DNA from 3 places in the Rhizobium sp. KNZ2-6A genome. Region 3 is predicted to be linked to each of the others. Evidence: riboswitches for the same ligand, from Rfam matches in the RefSeq annotation. Region 3 holds a riboswitch; each other region holds the start of a gene.
What was found. Region 3 has a riboswitch for thiamine pyrophosphate ahead of thiB (thiamine ABC transporter substrate binding subunit). Riboswitches for the same ligand answer to the same signal wherever they lie in the genome.
Positions count from the first base shown of each region.

Region 1: another riboswitch for thiamine pyrophosphate. It lies ahead of thiM (hydroxyethylthiazole kinase); the one in region 3 lies ahead of thiB (thiamine ABC transporter substrate binding subunit).
Region 2: another riboswitch for thiamine pyrophosphate. It lies ahead of thiC (phosphomethylpyrimidine synthase ThiC); the one in region 3 lies ahead of thiB (thiamine ABC transporter substrate binding subunit).

Region 1 is NZ_JBNDIC010000008.1:91,312-97,230, reverse strand. Features, by position in the region: gene ACPYOP_RS08200 (transcriptional regulator NanR) at 1-91, shown strand, start outside; gene ACPYOP_RS08195 (undecaprenyl-diphosphate phosphatase) at 632-1,504, shown strand; gene ACPYOP_RS08190 (3-oxoacyl-ACP reductase) at 1,585-2,349, opposite strand; gene thiD (bifunctional hydroxymethylpyrimidine kinase/phosphomethylpyrimidine kinase) at 2,346-3,167, opposite strand; gene thiE (thiamine phosphate synthase) at 3,176-3,811, opposite strand; gene thiM (hydroxyethylthiazole kinase) at 3,808-4,611, opposite strand; TPP riboswitch at 4,662-4,758, opposite strand; gene ACPYOP_RS08170 (DUF1127 domain-containing protein) at 4,994-5,140, shown strand; gene yghU (glutathione-dependent disulfide-bond oxidoreductase) at 5,723-5,919, shown strand, end outside.
Region 2 is NZ_JBNDIC010000051.1:17,670-23,588, forward strand. Features, by position in the region: gene ACPYOP_RS26830 (hypothetical protein) at 145-402, opposite strand; gene ACPYOP_RS26835 (TetR family transcriptional regulator) at 656-1,297, shown strand; gene ACPYOP_RS26840 (porin) at 1,457-2,548, opposite strand; TPP riboswitch at 3,423-3,555, shown strand; gene thiC (phosphomethylpyrimidine synthase ThiC) at 3,648-5,474, shown strand; gene thiO (glycine oxidase ThiO) at 5,476-5,919, shown strand, end outside.
Region 3 is NZ_JBNDIC010000021.1:85,632-91,550, reverse strand. Features, by position in the region: gene ACPYOP_RS16400 (MDR family MFS transporter) at 1-1,122, shown strand, start outside; gene ACPYOP_RS16395 (GmrSD restriction endonuclease domain-containing protein) at 1,176-2,750, opposite strand; TPP riboswitch at 2,877-2,993, shown strand; gene thiB (thiamine ABC transporter substrate binding subunit) at 3,192-4,184, shown strand; gene thiP (thiamine/thiamine pyrophosphate ABC transporter permease ThiP) at 4,195-5,832, shown strand; gene ACPYOP_RS16380 (thiamine ABC transporter ATP-binding protein) at 5,825-5,919, shown strand, end outside.

The DNA.
Region 1 (5,919 bases), on a different contig from region 3:
CCTCGCGCGTCTGGCGAAGAACGATGCCGATGGAGCAGAACAGGCGATGCTCAAGCATCTGGAGAGATCCCGCGCGCTCTATACGAAGTGATCTTGATGCGAAGTGACCTGGATGCGGAGCGACGTGGGCCGCAATGGCTGACGGGCGAGGTGGCTCTGTCCTAATTCCTCCCCATTCCTTGTGGAATCTGGCCATATGTCAAACGAGGTGTGCGTAATGGGCAATTTCATTCAGCGGAATATGGCGCTCTTCCTGGCTCCTGTTCTGACAGCGGCCGTCATAACCCTTTATAATCTGGCTTGCCTTATGGTGAGACATCATCATGCTATCTCACATGACGTCCATCGCGCGGCCGGCGCCGCGGTCCTTCTCGTCGCATTTTATGCCATCATCCGCTACATGCAGTCGTTGCCGGACGATGAAGGCTAGAAATCCGATAAACCTGGAAATCAAGGCCAGCAATTTCAGATAGAGTTCAGCCTGCGCGGCTATATCCTCACCCTGTCATAACGCGGAATTGACGGCGTCCTACAAGGCAGCCGCCGGCTTCGTGTCGGAAAACGGTTCCACAGCAAGTTCATCGCACCCTTCCGGTGCCAAGCCCCCTTGAAGAACTGAGGATATCAAAACGTGGCTGATGTTTGTACGCAAGGCGTAGACACGGGCTTTGTTGCCCTGGGCTATGCCAAGATCGCGATACTGGGTGTCGTGCAGGGATTGACCGAGCTTCTGCCGGTCTCATCCACCGCCCATATGCGCCTGGTGCCGGCCTTGCTCGGCTGGCAGGATCCGGGTTCGGCCTTTTCGGCTGCGATGCAGCTTGCGGCCCTTGCCGCCATCGTCTCCTATTTCTGGAGCGACGTTCGCTACGTCACCTTCGGATCGCTCGATGCCATCAGGCAAAGGGATTGGCGCTCGCCCGCGATGCGGCTTGCGATCGCCATCGTGATTGCAACGGTGCCGATCGTCATTGCAGGCCTCCTGCTTTCGTCGTCCCTGAATGCCTGCGGCACATCGTTGCGCAGCCTTTGGGTCATCGGCATCGCCTGCGTTGTCATGGGCCTGCTTCTGGCGGTTGCCGAACTCTACAGCCGCCACAGGAAGGGCATCGAGCAGATGACACTGATGGATGCCCTGTTCGTCGGCATCACCCAGGTCGGCGCGCTTGTTCCCGGTGTCTCTCGTTCGGGCTCGACTCTGACCGGCGCATTGTTTCTTGGCCTGAAGCGCGATGAGGCCGCACGGTTCTCGTTCCTGCTCGGCCTGCCGGCCATTGCGCTTGCCGGTCTGAAGGAGCTCTTCGAGCTCTACAAGGCGCATATTCCGATGGAAGCCTGGTCCGTCCTGATCGTCGGCCTGATCGTCGGCAGCATATCGTCCTTCATCGCCATATGGGGACTGATGCGCTTTTTGGAGCGTTTCTCGACCTGGCCTTTCGTCATCTACCGCATCGTGGTTGGCGTCGTCATCCTCTTCGGCGTGCTGATCATGGGATGGGCTTGAGCGGACAAAATCAATCCGGCTGCCAAGACTTCAATGCTGGCGCTGCCCTCCCAGGCAGCGCCTTTTTTATTCTGGGGCTATTATCCGAAGACGAGGCCACCATCGACGATAAGATTTTGCCCGGTAATGGCGCGTGCCCATGGACTTGCAAAAAATAGCACCGCATCGGCAGCCTCTTCGGGCGTAGCGACGCGACGCAGCGGCGTATTCGCGGCGATGATGTCGAAAACAGCTTCCGGCGTTGCGCTGCTCGCATCGGTCGTGCGCAAAAGACCGCCGGAGACCATGTTAACGGTGATCCCGAGCGGGCCGAGTTCGGACGCAGCCGTGCGAGTCAGCGACAGCAGCGCCGCCTTGGCGGCGGTATAATCGTGATAGGGCACCACCGGATTCTGGAAAAGGTTCGTGCCGATCGTGACGATCCGGCCAAAGCCTGCCTGCGCCATTACCGGTCGAACCGACTGTATCAGGTTCAAGGCGCCCTGCAGCGCGGTTTCCATCTGGATCGCCATCTCGGCCCAGCTCAAGGCGTCCAATTTCGAGCGCGCATCGCCGTTGAAGCTGAAATCGGCCAGTGCATTATGGACGACCGTCGTTGGCGCTCCGAAATGCTCGGTCACCTCGGCAACGAGCCGCTTCGTATCTCCGAGATCGCGGACATCGGCCTGGAACGCTTTCGCATGATTGCCAAGTTGTGCTGCGAGCGCCTCTGCCCGTTCGCGGCTTGCTCGATAGTTGATGGCAACCTTCGCGCCTTCGCGAGCAACGGCTGTAGCGATCGCGGCACCGAGACCGCGCCCGGCGCCGGAAACGATGACGATCTGATCCTTGATCGGCAAGCTCATTTTCTCACTCCTTTTCCGTCTGCCCAGAGCGCATGGAAATGCTGCACGGGGCCGTGGCCGCTGCCGACCGAAAGCTCGCCTGCGGCGGCAACCGCGGCGGCGAGATAGGCTTTGGCGGCTGCGATGGCTTCGGGGAGCGGCGAGCCCTTGGCGATCTCGGCTGCGATGGCGCTGGAAAGCGTGCAACCGGTTCCGTGTGTGTTCTTCGTCGGCAGCCGTTCGGCTTCGAACCAGGTCAGGCGACCGACGCTTGCCAGCACGTCCGGACTTTCTCCACCCTCGAGATGACCGCCCTTGACGAGAGCTGCCGCAGGTCCGAGCGCTGCCAGCGCAAGCGCCTGACGGGCCATGTCTTCGCGGCTTCCTGCCTCCGTGTCATGCAGCAGCGCCGCAGCCTCGGGCAGGTTCGGTGTGATGATTGTCGCCAGCGGCAAGAGCCGCATAGTGAGCACGTCGACGGCGTCGGCGGCAAGCAGGGCGGCGCCACCCTTGGCGATCATGACGGGATCGAGCACGACGAGCACATCGCGATGTCGTGCCAGAATGTCCGCGACGGCATCCGCAATTGCGGCGTTGGCAATCATGCCGATCTTGACGGCATCGACACGGATATCGGCGAAGATCGCCCGGACCTGGTCCGCCACGAAAGAGGGCGGCACCGGATGAACGCCGGTGACGCCTTGTGTGTTCTGCGCCGTCAAGGCGGTCAGGACGGCCATTCCATAAACGCCGCGTGCGGAAAAGGTCTTCAGGTCAGCCTGGATGCCGGCGCCGCCGGATGGGTCGGAGCCGGCGATGGACAGGACGTTGCGAATCACGGGGCGGATCATGGGCGGGCCTCCTTGATGGCGTTCGCGATGACGGCTGTCGCGGCTTGTGGGTTCGGTTGGCCGCAGATGGCCGAGACGACCGCAAGGCCGTCCGCGCCGGACGAGAAAACCTCTCTCGCATGCTCTGCCTTGAGGCCGCCGATCGCGACTGAAGGAACCGGGCAGAGCCCGACGATGCGGGTGAGACCATGGAAGCCGATCGGTTGCTTGTGGTCGGGCTTGGTTGCCGTGGCAAAGACCGGGCCTATCCCAGCATAGTCGACGATCCCAGCATCCATGGCGGAGGCGAGGGCTTCCGTTTCCACCGAGAGGCCGAGGATCATGTTCGGCCCGATCAAGCGGCGCGCTTCGGCGGCATTCATGTCCTCTTGTCCGATATGCAGACCATCGGCACCGATGGCGATGGCAGCCTCGACATTGTCGTTGACGATCAGCCGGGCATTGGTTCCCTGCAGGATCTGTTTGAGAGCCCGGCCCGTCTCGATCATGACTGCGGTCGAGGCATGTTTGTCGCGCAGCTGTACGATCGTGGCGCCGCCGGTAATGGCCGCCCGGGTCGTTTCGATCATGCCAAGGTCGGCACATAGCGTGGGGTCGAGAACGAGGTAGAGCGAGAGATCGAAGTCTTTCATGCTGCCGATATCCTTGCGTCGCGATCCAATATTTCCGGAGTGAGGGCTGCGAGTGCATCGAGGAAGCGCCAGGAGAAGGAGCCTGGGCCTTCGGCTGGCACTCCCGCCTGCGCACCGGCAACGGCAAAGACCGCGAGCGCCGCTACGGTTGCATCGAATGGCTCATCCGGCGTTGCCGCCGCAAAGGCGCCGACGAGGCAGGTGAGCGAGCAGCCGAGGGCCGTTACCTGCGGCATGAATGGCGAACCGCCGGCAATGCGCTTGGCCTTCTGCCCATCCGTCACGAGATCCGTAACGCCGGTGACGGCGACCACGCATCCGTGCTTTTCAGCCAGTTGCCGGGCGGATTCTTCCGCCTGCTCTACGGCGTCGCGGCTATCGACGCCCTGGCCACGGCTGGCGCCGCCGGCAAGCGCGATGATCTCGGATGCATTGCCGCGAATGATCGTCGGCCGCAGCTCCAGCAATTGCCCGATCGCCTTGCGGCGAAACCCGGTCGCATAATGGGCGACCGGATCGAGGACCCAAGGCTTTCCGGCGTCGTTGGCCGACCGAGCCGCCTTCAGCATGCCCGCAAGCCAGCCGGACGAGAGCGTGCCGATATTGATCGTCAGTGCGCCGGAGATCGCGGCAAACTCGCCTGCTTCCTCTTCGGCATGCACCATCGCCGGCGATGCCCCGGCTGCGAGCATCACATTGGCCGCAATATTCATGGCGACGAAATTGGTGATGCATTGCACCAGCGGCGGATTGGCCCGCATGGCATGAAGCAGATTGCCTAGTGTGGTTTGGTCTTGCATATCGCCCTTTTCGGGCGGGCGAGGCGCAAAGGGACGACGTGCTGAACTTCGCGAGGTCCCGAGCGACTCCCTCCGCCAGCATGATCTGGTTCAGGTTCGAAGGGTCCTTCTCAGCCCGCCGGAAAGCGGGCGCCCCTGTCTCTCATCCTCCTACTTTTCGCAGACAAAGACGCCGGTGTCATCAGCAAATCACAAAGGCTTCAGCGACGAATGGGAATTGGAACCGCCTTATTTCCGGGCGAGACATGCATTGAATGCATGGGTGCAGTGATCTCTTAGCTCTGCAAAAGGCTGAGGGTTTCGACTACATATCTCTCATCGAAGCGACGGGAGCGCCAAGCACGGCCGCTCAGCTTCGAAAGCCCAAGGAAAGGGGATCATCATGAACGTAGCACGCTCTTTTAATAACTGGCGCAAGTATCGTCAGACGGTCGCCGAACTGGGCCGTATGTCCACGCGCGAACTGCATGACCTGGGTATCGATCGCGGCGAAATCCGCAATGTTGCCCGAGCAGCCATCGCTCGCTAACGGCCGCAACGGCTCCTTATAAAGCTGCATTATGCCAGCGCCTGTTCTCCAGAGCAGGCGCTTTTGTTTTGTCTGGAAGCTATCGTTCCATGCTTTGATCTGAACCGTAAGCGGATCAACTCAGCCAGCCGCTTTTCGCATAGCGCATAACTGCCCTGCAAATAAATGCCTATGCAGTGAGCAAAACTTGGCTATTATCCTTCTCATCGAAGCGATGCATCTCCTCCCGCATCCCTTCGTTTTTGCAGACGTCCTTCTCCTCCTCCCAGGGACGACTGCGGGAACAGCGGCATTCCTCCTCCCGTCCGCTGTTCGGTTCTTGTAAAAAGCCTGCCGCACCTCCTCCCGCGGCAGGCTTTTTCGTTTCAGACCACATTCAACCGATTTTCGCTTCATCCTCGCTGCCACGCAGCGCGTGTCGAAACGCGATCACTGCCGTTTGTGCCATCTCCGATCCGGGCTTGGTTGAAAACCGACGACCTCCTCTCGCAAAAATGAACGGCCGGCACTATGTGCCACACCTGTAGCGCGCTACATCGAAGACCAACCCCCAACGTGATTCCCCGAGACAGGAGGATGCCCATGACCGGTTCTGCCGAATACACGCCGCCGAAAATCTGGACTTGGAACAAGGCCAATGGCGGCCAGTTCGCCAATATCAACCGTCCGATCGCCGGGCCGACCCATGAAAAGGAATTGTCTGTGGGGCGTCATCCCCTGCAGCTTTATTCGCTCGGTACGCCGAATGGCGTGAAGGTTACCATCATGCTCGAAGAGCT
Region 2 (5,919 bases), on a different contig from region 3:
TTTTCAGATTTTCCTCCCTTCTCCGGCAAACTATCTATCGAGCGAATATGAAAAGAGCTGGCTCACCCGGACGTGGAGGCACCAACGTCTCCTGTCCGAGTTGCCGGCACTTCGCATGGATTAAATGCGAAAGCTCATGCGCGATCAGAGCGTCAGAAGATCGCTCCTCGTCTGGTCTTGCTCGTTGAATGCATAGAAACTGCCGAAGTCCGGCACCTGCGGCGGCTGCGGCCTCATGGCCTGCTCGAACCGGCTCTGCGTCAAAGATCCGGAACCGGCCGTATCGAGGCTCTTGAACAGCGCCGTTGCCTGATCTTCGCTGACATCGGACGGACGGGCAGCAACAGATTCCGCTCCCGGGCGAGCGAACTCGGCTTCATGCAGCCAATATATCGCCGCCATGGCCACGCATTAGCATCCGCGTATTTTCGACTGTTCACTTCCCAACGCGCGGAAATTGCACGCGGAAACTTGCGCGTGGCTTATAGGCGCTTGACGAAGGCCTCCTGTTACGATTTCCTTCCCTAATTTTAGGGGATTATATAATTCGGCCGCATTGCTGGTATGGGGAATTCCAGCGATAAGCGGCAGCGGTGGGGTAAAATGGCAAAAAAAGAGGGGTACAGCTTGAAAACTGATTTCCGTGGAGACGCGAATGAGGCGCACTAAGGAGGAGGCTGCGGAAACGAGGAGTGAGATCCTGCACTCTGCAAAGGCTCTGTTTCTCGACAAGGGCTACGAGAATGTCAGCCTTGAGGAGATAGCCACAGCGGCTGGTGTGACGAGGGGGGCCGTGCACTGGCATTTCAAGAACAAGCAGGGGCTGATGTTCGCGATTCGCGATGAGGCGCAGCAGCCGTTTCACGAATTGGCCGAGCGGATGTCGAGGGAGCTCCCGGCAAATCCGCTTGATCTTGTGGCGGAGGCGATTGCCGGGATATTCGACGATGTCCAGGGCGATCCGCGCAAGAGAAGCATGTTGAAGGTGATGATGCACCTCGATATGGCTTTTTGTGACGGCACCACAAGCCGCGCCAGCTCCTTCCGGCACGATATGCACGAGCACTTCGAACGCATATTCACCCTGATGAACGAGAAGACGAAGCTGCCCGCGCCGTGGACGCCGGATACGGCCGCCTCCGCGCTGACGGCCGTCATCGGCGGGCTGATCACCGAATGGACGCTCGACAGGGGCAATTTCCAGCTCGTGCCTTGCGGACAGATGTTCATCAAGATGGTCTTGAAGACATGGTTCCCGCTGGAGCAGGCACATGAGGTAGAGACCTCGGCTGCATAGAGCAGGTCACACAGAATCAAGGCTTTGAACATAAAAAAGGATCCGGAGGGAAAGCCGGATCCTTTACTTTGATCGGAGGTCAACCGATCGGGGGAAGAAGCCTGACGGATTGGAACATCAGGCTTCTGCATACCCGGCACAAGGCCGGGTAATTCAAACTTAGAAGCTACGCTCGAAGCGCAGGATACCAGCCCACTGATCCTGGTTTACAGAATCGAAGTTGGTGTAGGAGACTTCCGGCTCGATGAGCAGGTTCTTGACCGGGTTCCACTTGACGTTCGTGGTAGCGGCAAAGATCTTCGAGTCGGTGTAGGCGAGCTGCAGGTTCCACTTCAGCTTTTCGTTGATCGGAACGCCAACGCCGCCCCAAACAGCCCAATCACCCCAGCCGCACTTCGATTCGTCGTTAACCGGGCAAGCCGAACGATCGAGGTTGGTGCCGGCATACTTGTTCAGCTTGTCGCCGTCGGTGTTCCAGCCGCCCATCAAGAAGGCCGAGAATGCGCCGAAGTCGGCGTCAACGCGAGCCTTGATGGCGCCTTCTTCGACGATCGAGTCGTAACCGCCGACGACCTTGAAGCCCCATGCGCCAGACTTGAAGCCGGCACCGGCAACGACGTCAGGAGCATAATGGTTGCCCTTGTCGTCGGACCACCAGCTTGCGCCGTAGGAAGCGTCGGAGCCGCTGGAATTCGAGTCTTCAACCGAGATCATAGCCGTGAAGCCGTTGCCGGCATCATAGTTGTAGGTCAACTGGTTGAGTTCGTACGGGCCGTCATAGATCACGTCGTCGTTGATGACGTCGCCGGCATAACCGATGTAGGAGTTATACTGCGAGTCGGCCTTACCGACGAGGAAACCGCCGAGGCTGATGTTGGCGAACAGCAGCTTGGTGGAGGTGGAGTTGCCGTCGTTCCAGTCCCAACGGATGACCGTGTTGGTCTTCAGCGGGCCGTATTCGGTGTCAGTCGCGGTGTCGACGCTCAGCTCTGCACGGGTATGCCACAGCGTACCGTTCTTGCTGTTCGGGTTGTAGGCATCGTACCACTCGCCTTCGGAACGGACACGACCGCCGATCTTGAGGCAGGTTTCAGTGCCCGGAATGAAGAAGTAACCAGCACCGTAAGCGTCGCAGATGCGGACGTATTCCAACGGCTCCGGCTCGGCAGCAACGATAGCGTCAGCTGCATGGGCACCGGAAACTGCTGCCAGCGCAGCAGCGGAGCCGAGAAGAAGGCTCTTGATATTCATATTAAACTCCTGGTTGTAATATGCATTTCTAATTTGCCGCGAGTGCTGAGCTGGAAACCACCTTGAAGATCGGCTCGGTCGAAAACGCGACCGCGTAGCCCGGCAAGTACGCACGTAATGTTGGCTTGAGTCCCCTCGAACCTCCATGATTGACCCCGCGGCAAAGGTCTTGAAATGCCCCTACCGATCCGGCCGATCGCTCGACCGTAAGACAATTTCTGTCCTGCATCTGGCTTACAAACAGCCCGTATGTTTGTCAATTATATGAAACCGTGACGGGCGCCGGTCTGGCGTTAGTCTTGGCCGCTGTTGCTTAAATGCAACTGGGGACGGCAGGGCAAGGTTCGCTTCGCCCGGCGATCGCAGGGAGAGCACCAAAGGCTCGAATGCACGGCAAGGCTTAGAAACAAAACTCAACAAATCGCTACACACAGAAATGATGAATCTTCTTAAGATTCCGGCGACTCGCACCATTGGAAGGGAAAATCGCGCGCGAACGAGAATCGGTTGGTCTTCATAGCGACACCCTGCTTCGGCGGCCTCGTCACCAAGGATTATATGCAATCCATCTTTTCCCTGATGCAGACGGGAGCACAGGCCGGCGTGCAACTGACGCTCGCCCTTCTCTGCAATGACGCGCTGATTACCCGCAGCCGCAACACACTGGTATCGTCCTTCCTGAACGATACCACAGCGACCCACATGCTCTTCATCGATGCCGACATCAGCTTCGAGCCTGGGGTGGCGTCATGCCGACAGCCCGCTAAAACACGCTTAAGCTGTAGATTCTTTAATTCAGCGAAGCGCCGCTTTCGGGAAAAGGGCAATCATCATTGCAGGGTTGACAGGAGCCGAAGGGAGAGCATAGCCTTTCCGCATTCACCAGGGGGGTCCCGGCAAGGGGCTGAGATACTGCTGAACAATACGGCTTTGCCGATTGTGGGCGCAGTGACCCGTTGAACCTGATCCAGTTCATACTGGCGTAGGGACGGTGCGAGCGCTCGAAGGCTTCGGATTCCCGCGTGGATTCCATGCCGGCGTCTTTCCATCATTCCGGCTGATTGACTGGGTCTCCAACCGCAACTTGGAGCCTCAAACCATGACCATTGCCGCAAAAAACCTCACCCCGACCGTCACGACAGGCCCGCTGCCGGCCTCGCGGAAGATCTACATTCCCGGAGATATACACACCAACATCCGCGTACCGATGCGCGAGATCAGCGTCCATCCGACCTCGGGCGAGCCACCTGTCGTCGTCTATGATTCCTCCGGCCCCTATACGATCGAGGGTGCCGACATCCGCATCGAACAGGGCCTGTCGCAGCTCCGCCGCGACTGGGTGCTCGCCCGCGGCGACGTCGAGACCTATGAAGGCCGCCATGTACGCCCCGAAGACAATGGCTTTGTCACCGGCGAGCGGCTGACGCCGGAATTTCCGGCCAAGCGCCGGCCGCTGCGGGCAAAGGACGGCAAGGCCGTCACGCAGCTTGCCTATGCGCGCGCCGGCATCATCACGCCGGAAATGGAATTCATCGCCATCCGCGAGAATCTCGGCCGCAAGGCGAAAGCCGAGGCCTTGATTCGCGACGGCGAGAGCTTCGGCGCCCATATTCCGGATCATGTGACGCCCGAATTCGTCCGCCAGGAAGTCGCGGCCGGCCGGGCGATCATCCCGGCCAATATCAATCATCCGGAAAGCGAGCCGATGATCATCGGCCGGAACTTCCTGGTGAAGATCAATGCCAATATCGGCAACTCCGCCGTCACCTCCTCCATGGCGGAAGAGGTCGAAAAGATGGTCTGGGCCGCCCGCTGGGGTGCCGATACCGTCATGGATCTTTCGACCGGCCGCAACATCCACAATATCCGCGAATGGATCATCCGCAATTCGCCGCTGCCGATCGGCACCGTGCCGCTCTATCAGGCGCTGGAAAAGGTCGGTGGCATTGCCGAGGAGCTAACCTGGGAGGTCTATCGCGACACGCTGATCGAGCAGGCCGAACAAGGCGTCGACTATTTTACCATCCATGCCGGCGTGCGGCTGCATTACATCCCGCTCACCGTCAATCGCGTCACCGGCATCGTCTCGCGCGGCGGCTCGATCATGGCCAAGTGGTGTCTCCATCATCATCGCGAGAGCTTCCTTTACGAGCATTTCGAGGAGATCTGCGACATCTGCCGCGCCTATGACGTCTCCTTTTCGCTCGGCGACGGCCTGCGTCCCGGCTCGATCGCCGATGCCAACGACGCCGCGCAATTTGCCGAACTCGAAACGCTGGGCGAACTGACGAAGATCGCCTGGGCTAAGGATTGCCAGGTGATGATCGAAGGCCCCGGCCATGTGCCCATGCACAAGATCAAGGAAAACATGGACAAGCAGCTTGCCGTCTGCGGCGAGGCGCCCTTCTACACGCTCGGGCCGCTGACGACGGATATCGCGCCGGGCTACGATCACATCACCTCGGGCATCGGCGCTGCCATGATCGGCTGGTTCGGCACGGCGATGCTCTGCTACGTCACGCCGAAGGAGCATCTCGGCCTGCCCGACCGCAACGACGTCAAGACCGGCGTCATCACCTACAAGATCGCCGCCCATGCGGCCGATCTCGCCAAGGGTCATCCGGCCGCTCAGGTGCGCGACGACGCATTGTCGCGCGCCCGCTTCGAATTCCGCTGGGAGGACCAGTTCAACCTGTCGCTCGACCCCGATACCGCCCGCAGCTTCCATGACGAAACCTTGCCGAAGGAAGCCCACAAGGTGGCGCATTTCTGCTCGATGTGCGGTCCGAAATTCTGCTCGATGCGGATTTCGCACGACATCCGCGCCGAGGCGCAAAAGGAAGGCTTGGAGGCCATGGCGGCAAAATACCGGGAGGGTGGCGATCTCTATATGCCCGTCGAAGCCCCTGCGCAGTCGGCCGAGTGACATGCGTATCCTTGTCAAAGGGGCCGGCGTTGCCGGCCTCACTGTCGCCCACGAACTGCATGCTCGCGGTGCCGAGGTCACGGTTGTCGATCCCAGCGCGAATTTCCGCCGAGCCGCCTCATGGCTTGCCGGCGGCATGCTGGCGCCCTGGTGCGAGCGGGAAAGTGCCGATGGGGCCGTGCTGGAGCGCGGTCGCGATTCCGCCGATCGATGGGACGCTATCCTCCCTGGCAAGATCGTGCGCAACGGAACGCTGGTCGTCGCGCCGAACCGCGATCAACACGAGCTGAAGCGGTTCGCCAGTCGTACCACCGGCTATCGCTGGGTCGAGGAACCCGAGATCGCCGCCCTCGAGCCCTCACTTGCCGGTCGCTTCAGGCATGGCCTGTTTTTTCCGCAGGAAGCGCATCTCGATCCCCGCGAGGTCTTGCACTCGTTGAAGGAC
Region 3 (5,919 bases):
GAGCGTGCGCGCTACCAGAGCTATTCCAGCCTCGTGCTGATGGCGTCGGGCGCCATCGGCCCCGTTCTCGGCGGCACGATGAGCGATCTTTTCGGCTGGCGTTCGATCTTCCTCGTCAACGTGCCGATCGGCTTCATCGTGCTTGCCGGCCTCGCCTTCATGCTGCCCTACCGCAAGCCGGCCCGCCGTCCGAAGATCGATTATGCCGGCGCCATCGTCCTTGCCCTGACGACGACCAGCATTGTGCTTGCTGCCGACGGAAGCGAACTCTTCGGGTCGCTGCTATCGCCGCAATGCCTCGGCATCATTGCCTTCGGCGCGATCTGCGCCATCGCCTGGGTCTTCATCGAGCGCCGCGCACCCGAGCCGATCGTGCCGATGACATTGTTTCGCAATCCGACATTCGGCCTTCTGCTGATCATCTCGATCACCAGCGGCGCCGTTGCCATCGGCATGGTCAATTACTTCGCGCTCTTCCTGCAGACAACGACGGGCCTTTCGCCCTCGATGGCCGGCCTGCTGTTCATTCTGCTGACCGGCGGCATCGTCTGCGGCTCGCTGTCGGCCGGCAGGCTGATTGCGGCCAGAGGGCGCTACAAGCCCTTTGCCATCGCAAGCGCTGCCTGCAGCGCCATCGCATTTGGCTCGCTTGCCGTCCTGCCCGCCGGCACACCCATCGTCTTCATCGGCGGCCTGATGCTGCTGCACGGCATCGGCATCGGTCTTGCGCAGCAAGTGCCCGTCATCGGCGTGCAGAACGCAGCCGCTGCCCGTGACGTCGGCGCGGCGACCGGCGCGGTCACGCTCTCGCGCATGGGCGGCGCCTCGATCGCCATCTCCATTTATGGCGCCATCATCGCCGCCAAGCTCGGCAATGTCGGCGTCTCCATATCAGGCGTATCCGATATCGAGCAACTGACACCGAAGATGATGGCCGCATTGCCCGAGGCGACCCGCGAGGCCGTCGCCAACGCCTATGCGAGCGCCTTCAGCCCGCTGTTCATGACGGCCGCCGGCATCTGCCTCATCGGCCTTCTGACCGCGCTGACGCTGAAGAACGTGCAGCTACCCGGTGCTGTGAAGAAATTCGAAAGCACCGCCGCCGCTCAGGCGGCCGAGTAACAAAAAGGTATATTCTTAAGTAAACCCAATATTCTACTGCCATAGTAACTGCACTACGCAATTAGTTTTTGAGCGTGCCTAAGCAACCTTTCATTCCGTCTGTCTATAAAACCTACGAAATCGTCATCAAAGTCAGCTACATGACAAAATACGCTCGATAAAAGCTCTTCTCTTCCGTCAATTGGAATTAGCTCTTCGAGATAAATAGATGGCAATTTCTTTCCAATTTTCTTATTTTCGGCAGCACTAAGGAAACAGAAATTTGCAAGGCTGTTTACCTGATCCTCCGCTTCATTCTTAAAAGAAGCCTTTGGATAAATATGGTGAAACTCAGATCTATTATACGCCTGAAGGACCGGCTCAAGATCAATTTCCTTACTAGACATAAAACTCCTAGGAATATTATTTGATAACATCAAAACAAAAGTCTTTGTATTTGCTGTGGTTGTCCTAAATACGTTTTTCTTAAAAAACTCAGGAGATATATCAATATCCATGGAATCGATATGCGATTGCATGCCATTTTTTAACGATTTCATTTCCTTAATATCGCGTATTACTGCCTTTCTGGTTTGGCTACTATATCTATTACCCAAACAAGACCTCCAAAACCAACGCTTTAATTTTAGATATGTTTGGTTACTGTATGAAACTTCCTTGCCATCTGGCTCCGCGAAAAATACGGACAGTGGTATAAGCAATGCGGGATATGGAAGATTTTTGAGATTGTAGACACAAAGTTGCGTACGCAAGAAGTCGATAGCTCCCTTAATTCCATTACGAACTCGCGGAAACTCTTCCCTCACAGTTTGACCATTTAGTTCTAGCAAAGTTTCAGCCGACGGCTCATCTTTAAGTATAGCCGCAGTACACCGCAGTATTAGATCTGAATCTTCTCCCACGCCTTCAAAACCAAACTCCTCCAGCTCATCCTTTAATCCCTTAAAACTCTCCAGGAGATCAAAATTCTCATTCCACGTCCACGCAGAAAGAAGTTGGAGCGTATCTAGCTCAACGCCAAGCCTGTTTACTCGTTCAAAGACAATAGCGACCATAGACCTATCTTCGGTTTTTAGGACCTGTACAGGTATTGTTACTTCTTTAAACTTTTCTTGTAATCTATCGACTTGATTAATTTGATCCTCAGTGAGGTGAGAAGTTGCTTCTCGATAGGAGACAGAATCGAACAGTACTCTTAAGGGAAAATATCTCTCGTTATCCACTTCGTTATCTTTAAGAGGATAAAATTGGCTCTCCTGCGCGTTATTGCCGGATTTTAGATCAAAATAAATATCGCTCCATTTATCATCAATCTTAGGCTTCAATTCTGTTTGAAACACCGTAAAAATTGAAGTTAGACGCTGCTGCCCATCCAGCACATAATCTACGGGATAATCTTCCTCGGGATCAGGGAGATCAAATCTACCGAGGCTTCTTTCTACGTTTAGCTTGTTTTTGGTTCGCCAAAACAATAAAGAACCAAACGGATAATTTTTATAGATACTATCCATTAAGTAGGCAACATGATCCATGTCCCATACAAAGCCTCGCTGAAATGCGGGTATTCTTATGCCTCCGCCCTTGACGGAATCTAGTAATTTACGAACAGAATAAGATTGATATTCCATACTGGATCTACCTAAAATTAAGTTAGAGAATCAATTTTCTATCTATAGCAGATAAATTTGTTTTGCGAAGATAGGTTCAAATGGCAAACGTACTTGTCATCCCTTCGTCACAAGGCTAAATCTGCCGACGCTCTAACGGGGTGCCTCATGTCCTTCCGGACATCTGGCTGAGAGGCTTTCATCGGCCAACCCGCGGAACCTGATCCGGCTAACACCGGCGGAGGGATTAGACGCGTGACGAAATCATAGCGCCCTTTTCCCCTTCAAGACGAAACCTAGAGCGTGATGCCGAAAAGCGTAAACGGTTTTCGGGCGACATCATGCTCTAATTATTTGATTTTAGAGCGGATTCAGATTTTAGGTCGATAGACCTAAAATCATCCGGCTCCAGGAGGAGGCGCTGTCGTGCAAAACCGATCGCTATTGTCATTCTTCGCCGGCCTGACCCTTGCCGCCGGCGCAACGTTTTTTGCTGCCCAGACGGCCGAGGCAGCCGACAAGACCCTGACCATCTACACCTATGAGAGCTTCACCGCCGATTGGGGTCCGGGCGCCAAGGTCAAGGCCGCCTTCGAAAAGACCTGCGGCTGCACGGTCAATTATGTCGCCGTCACCGATGGCGTCGCACTTCTGTCCCGCCTGAAGCTGGAGGGCGCCGGCACCAAGGCCGATGTCGCTCTCGGCCTCGACACCAATCTCGTCGACGAGGCCAAGGATACCGGCCTCTTCGATAAAAGCGGCGTCGACACGTCTGCCCTCAAGGTCCCCGGCGATTTCAAGGACGACGTCTTCGTGCCCTACGACTACGGCCATTTCGCCGTGATCTACGACAGCCAGGCGGTCAAGAACCCGCCGAAGAGCATGAAGGATCTGATCGAGGGCGATTCCTCGCAGAAGATCGTCATCGAGGATCCGCGCACCTCGACGCCGGGTCTCGGCCTGCTGCTCTGGGTCAAGTCGATCTATGGCGATAAGGCGGCCGACGCCTGGACGAAGCTCAAGGGCCGCATCCTGACCGTCACCCCCGGCTGGTCGGAAGCCTATGACCTCTTCACCAAGGGCGAAGCGCCGATGGTGCTCTCCTATACGACGTCGCCGGCCTATCACATGATCGAGGACAAGACCGATCGCTATCAGGCGGCCGCCTTCTCGGAAGGACATTATATCCAGATCGAAGTCGCCGGCCTCATCAAGTCCTCGCCGAACAAGGAACTCGCCCGCGACTTCCTGAAGTTCATGATCTCCTCGGGCTTCCAGGACATCATCCCGACAAGCAATTGGATGATGCCGGTCTCCACCACCTCGGAGCCGCTTCCGGATGCCTTCAGCAAGCTCGTCGTGCCGTCGAAGACCTTCCTGATGAGCCCCGATGTCGTCGACAAGAACCGCAAGGCCTGGATCGACGAATGGCTGGCCGCCACCAGCGGCAATTGACGCCCTGAGCATGCTTGCGGCATCCGAACGAAGACGCGCCATTTCCGGCGGGGCGCTCAGCCTCGCCGGCATCATGCTCTTCGTCGGGGTCGCGGTCCTCGTCCTTTTGGCCGCCGGCATCGAATCCGGCGGCGACACCACGCTGGCCGACCCCTATCTGCTGCGCGTCCTACGCTTCACGCTGCTGCAGGCGGTGCTTTCGACGCTGCTCTCCGTAGTGCTCGCCATACCGGTCGCCCGCGCCTTGGCGCGCCAGCCGCGCTTTCCCGGCCGACTGTGGCTGCTCCGACTGATGGCGGTGCCGATGGGCTTGCCGGTGCTGATCGGCGCGCTCGGCCTGCTCGGCATATGGGGGCGGCAGGGGCTGCTCAATCAGGCTCTTGCAGCACTCGGCCTGTCGCAACCCGTTAGCATCTATGGCCTTGCCGGTATCCTGCTGGCGCATGTCTTCTTCAACATGCCGCTCGCCTGCCGGCTGATGCTGGCCGGGCTGGAGCGCGTGCCGGCGGAATATTGGCTTGTGGCCGGCGGGCTCGGCATGCGGCCGGCCTCGGTCTTCCGCTTCATCGAATGGCCTATGCTGCGCGGCCTTATTCCCGGCATTGCCGGCCTGATCTTCATGCTCTGCGCCACCAGCTTCACGCTGGTCCTGATCCTTGGCGGCGGCCCGGCCGCAACGACGCTGGAAGTGGCGATCTATCAGGCGCTCCGCTTCGATTTCGATCCCAGCCGCGCCGTGATGCTGTCGCTGCTGCAGATCGCCGTCACTCTCCTCATCCTCGGCGCCATGACGCTGTTTCGCTCGCCCGACGATCATGGGCTGACCAGCGGCCGCGCGCTCCGCCGCATCGATGGGCAGAAGACGGCTGCCCGATGGATCGACGCTCTTCTGCTTTCAGCTGCTGCGCTCTTTCTCGGCCTGCCGCTCGCTTCGGTCGTCGTGACCGGCCTCGAGGCAAACCTTCCGAAGCTCGCCGGCCAGCCGATCTTTCTGCAAGCGGCCGTCACCAGCCTCGCCATCGCAATCGCCGCCGGCCTTCTGGCCGTCTTGATATCCTTTGCCATCATCCGCGCCCGATCGGTAATATCGGCGGATCGCCGCAAGACCGCCAGCCTGCGCGGCCTGGCGCTCGCCTTGAGCGCAAGCTCGTCCCTTATTCTGCTGGTCCCGCCGATCGTGCTGGCAACCGGCTGGTTTCTGGCGCTGAGACCATTGGGCGATCCCAGCCGCTTCGCCGCCATCCTCATCGTTGTTATCAATGCGCTGATGGCGCTGCCCTTCGTCATCCGCGTCATCGAGCCGGCCTATGCGGTCCACCGCCGCCGCACTGAACGGCTGGCGACGAGCCTCGGCCTTCACGGCATTGCCCGTCTTCGCCTCATCGATTGGCCGGGCTTGCGCAAGCCGCTCTTCACCGCGCTCTCCTTCGCCATGGCGCTTTCGCTTGGTGATCTCGGCGCCGTGGCGCTCTTCGGCTCGGACAGCCTGATGACCCTGCCCTGGCTGGTCTACAGCAAGCTCGGCAGCTACCGCACCAACGACGCCGATGGATATGCCTTGATCCTCGGCCTAGTGTGCCTTCTTTTGACCATCGCCGGCACCGCCGGCCAAGGTACGCGCGATCATGAAAGCAAGGGAAATGACTGACGGCCACGACATGAAGGAACAAGGCATCGCCATGGCCGGCGTCGAGCTGCGCCTCGGCACGCACGACTTTCGTTTCGATTGCGCATT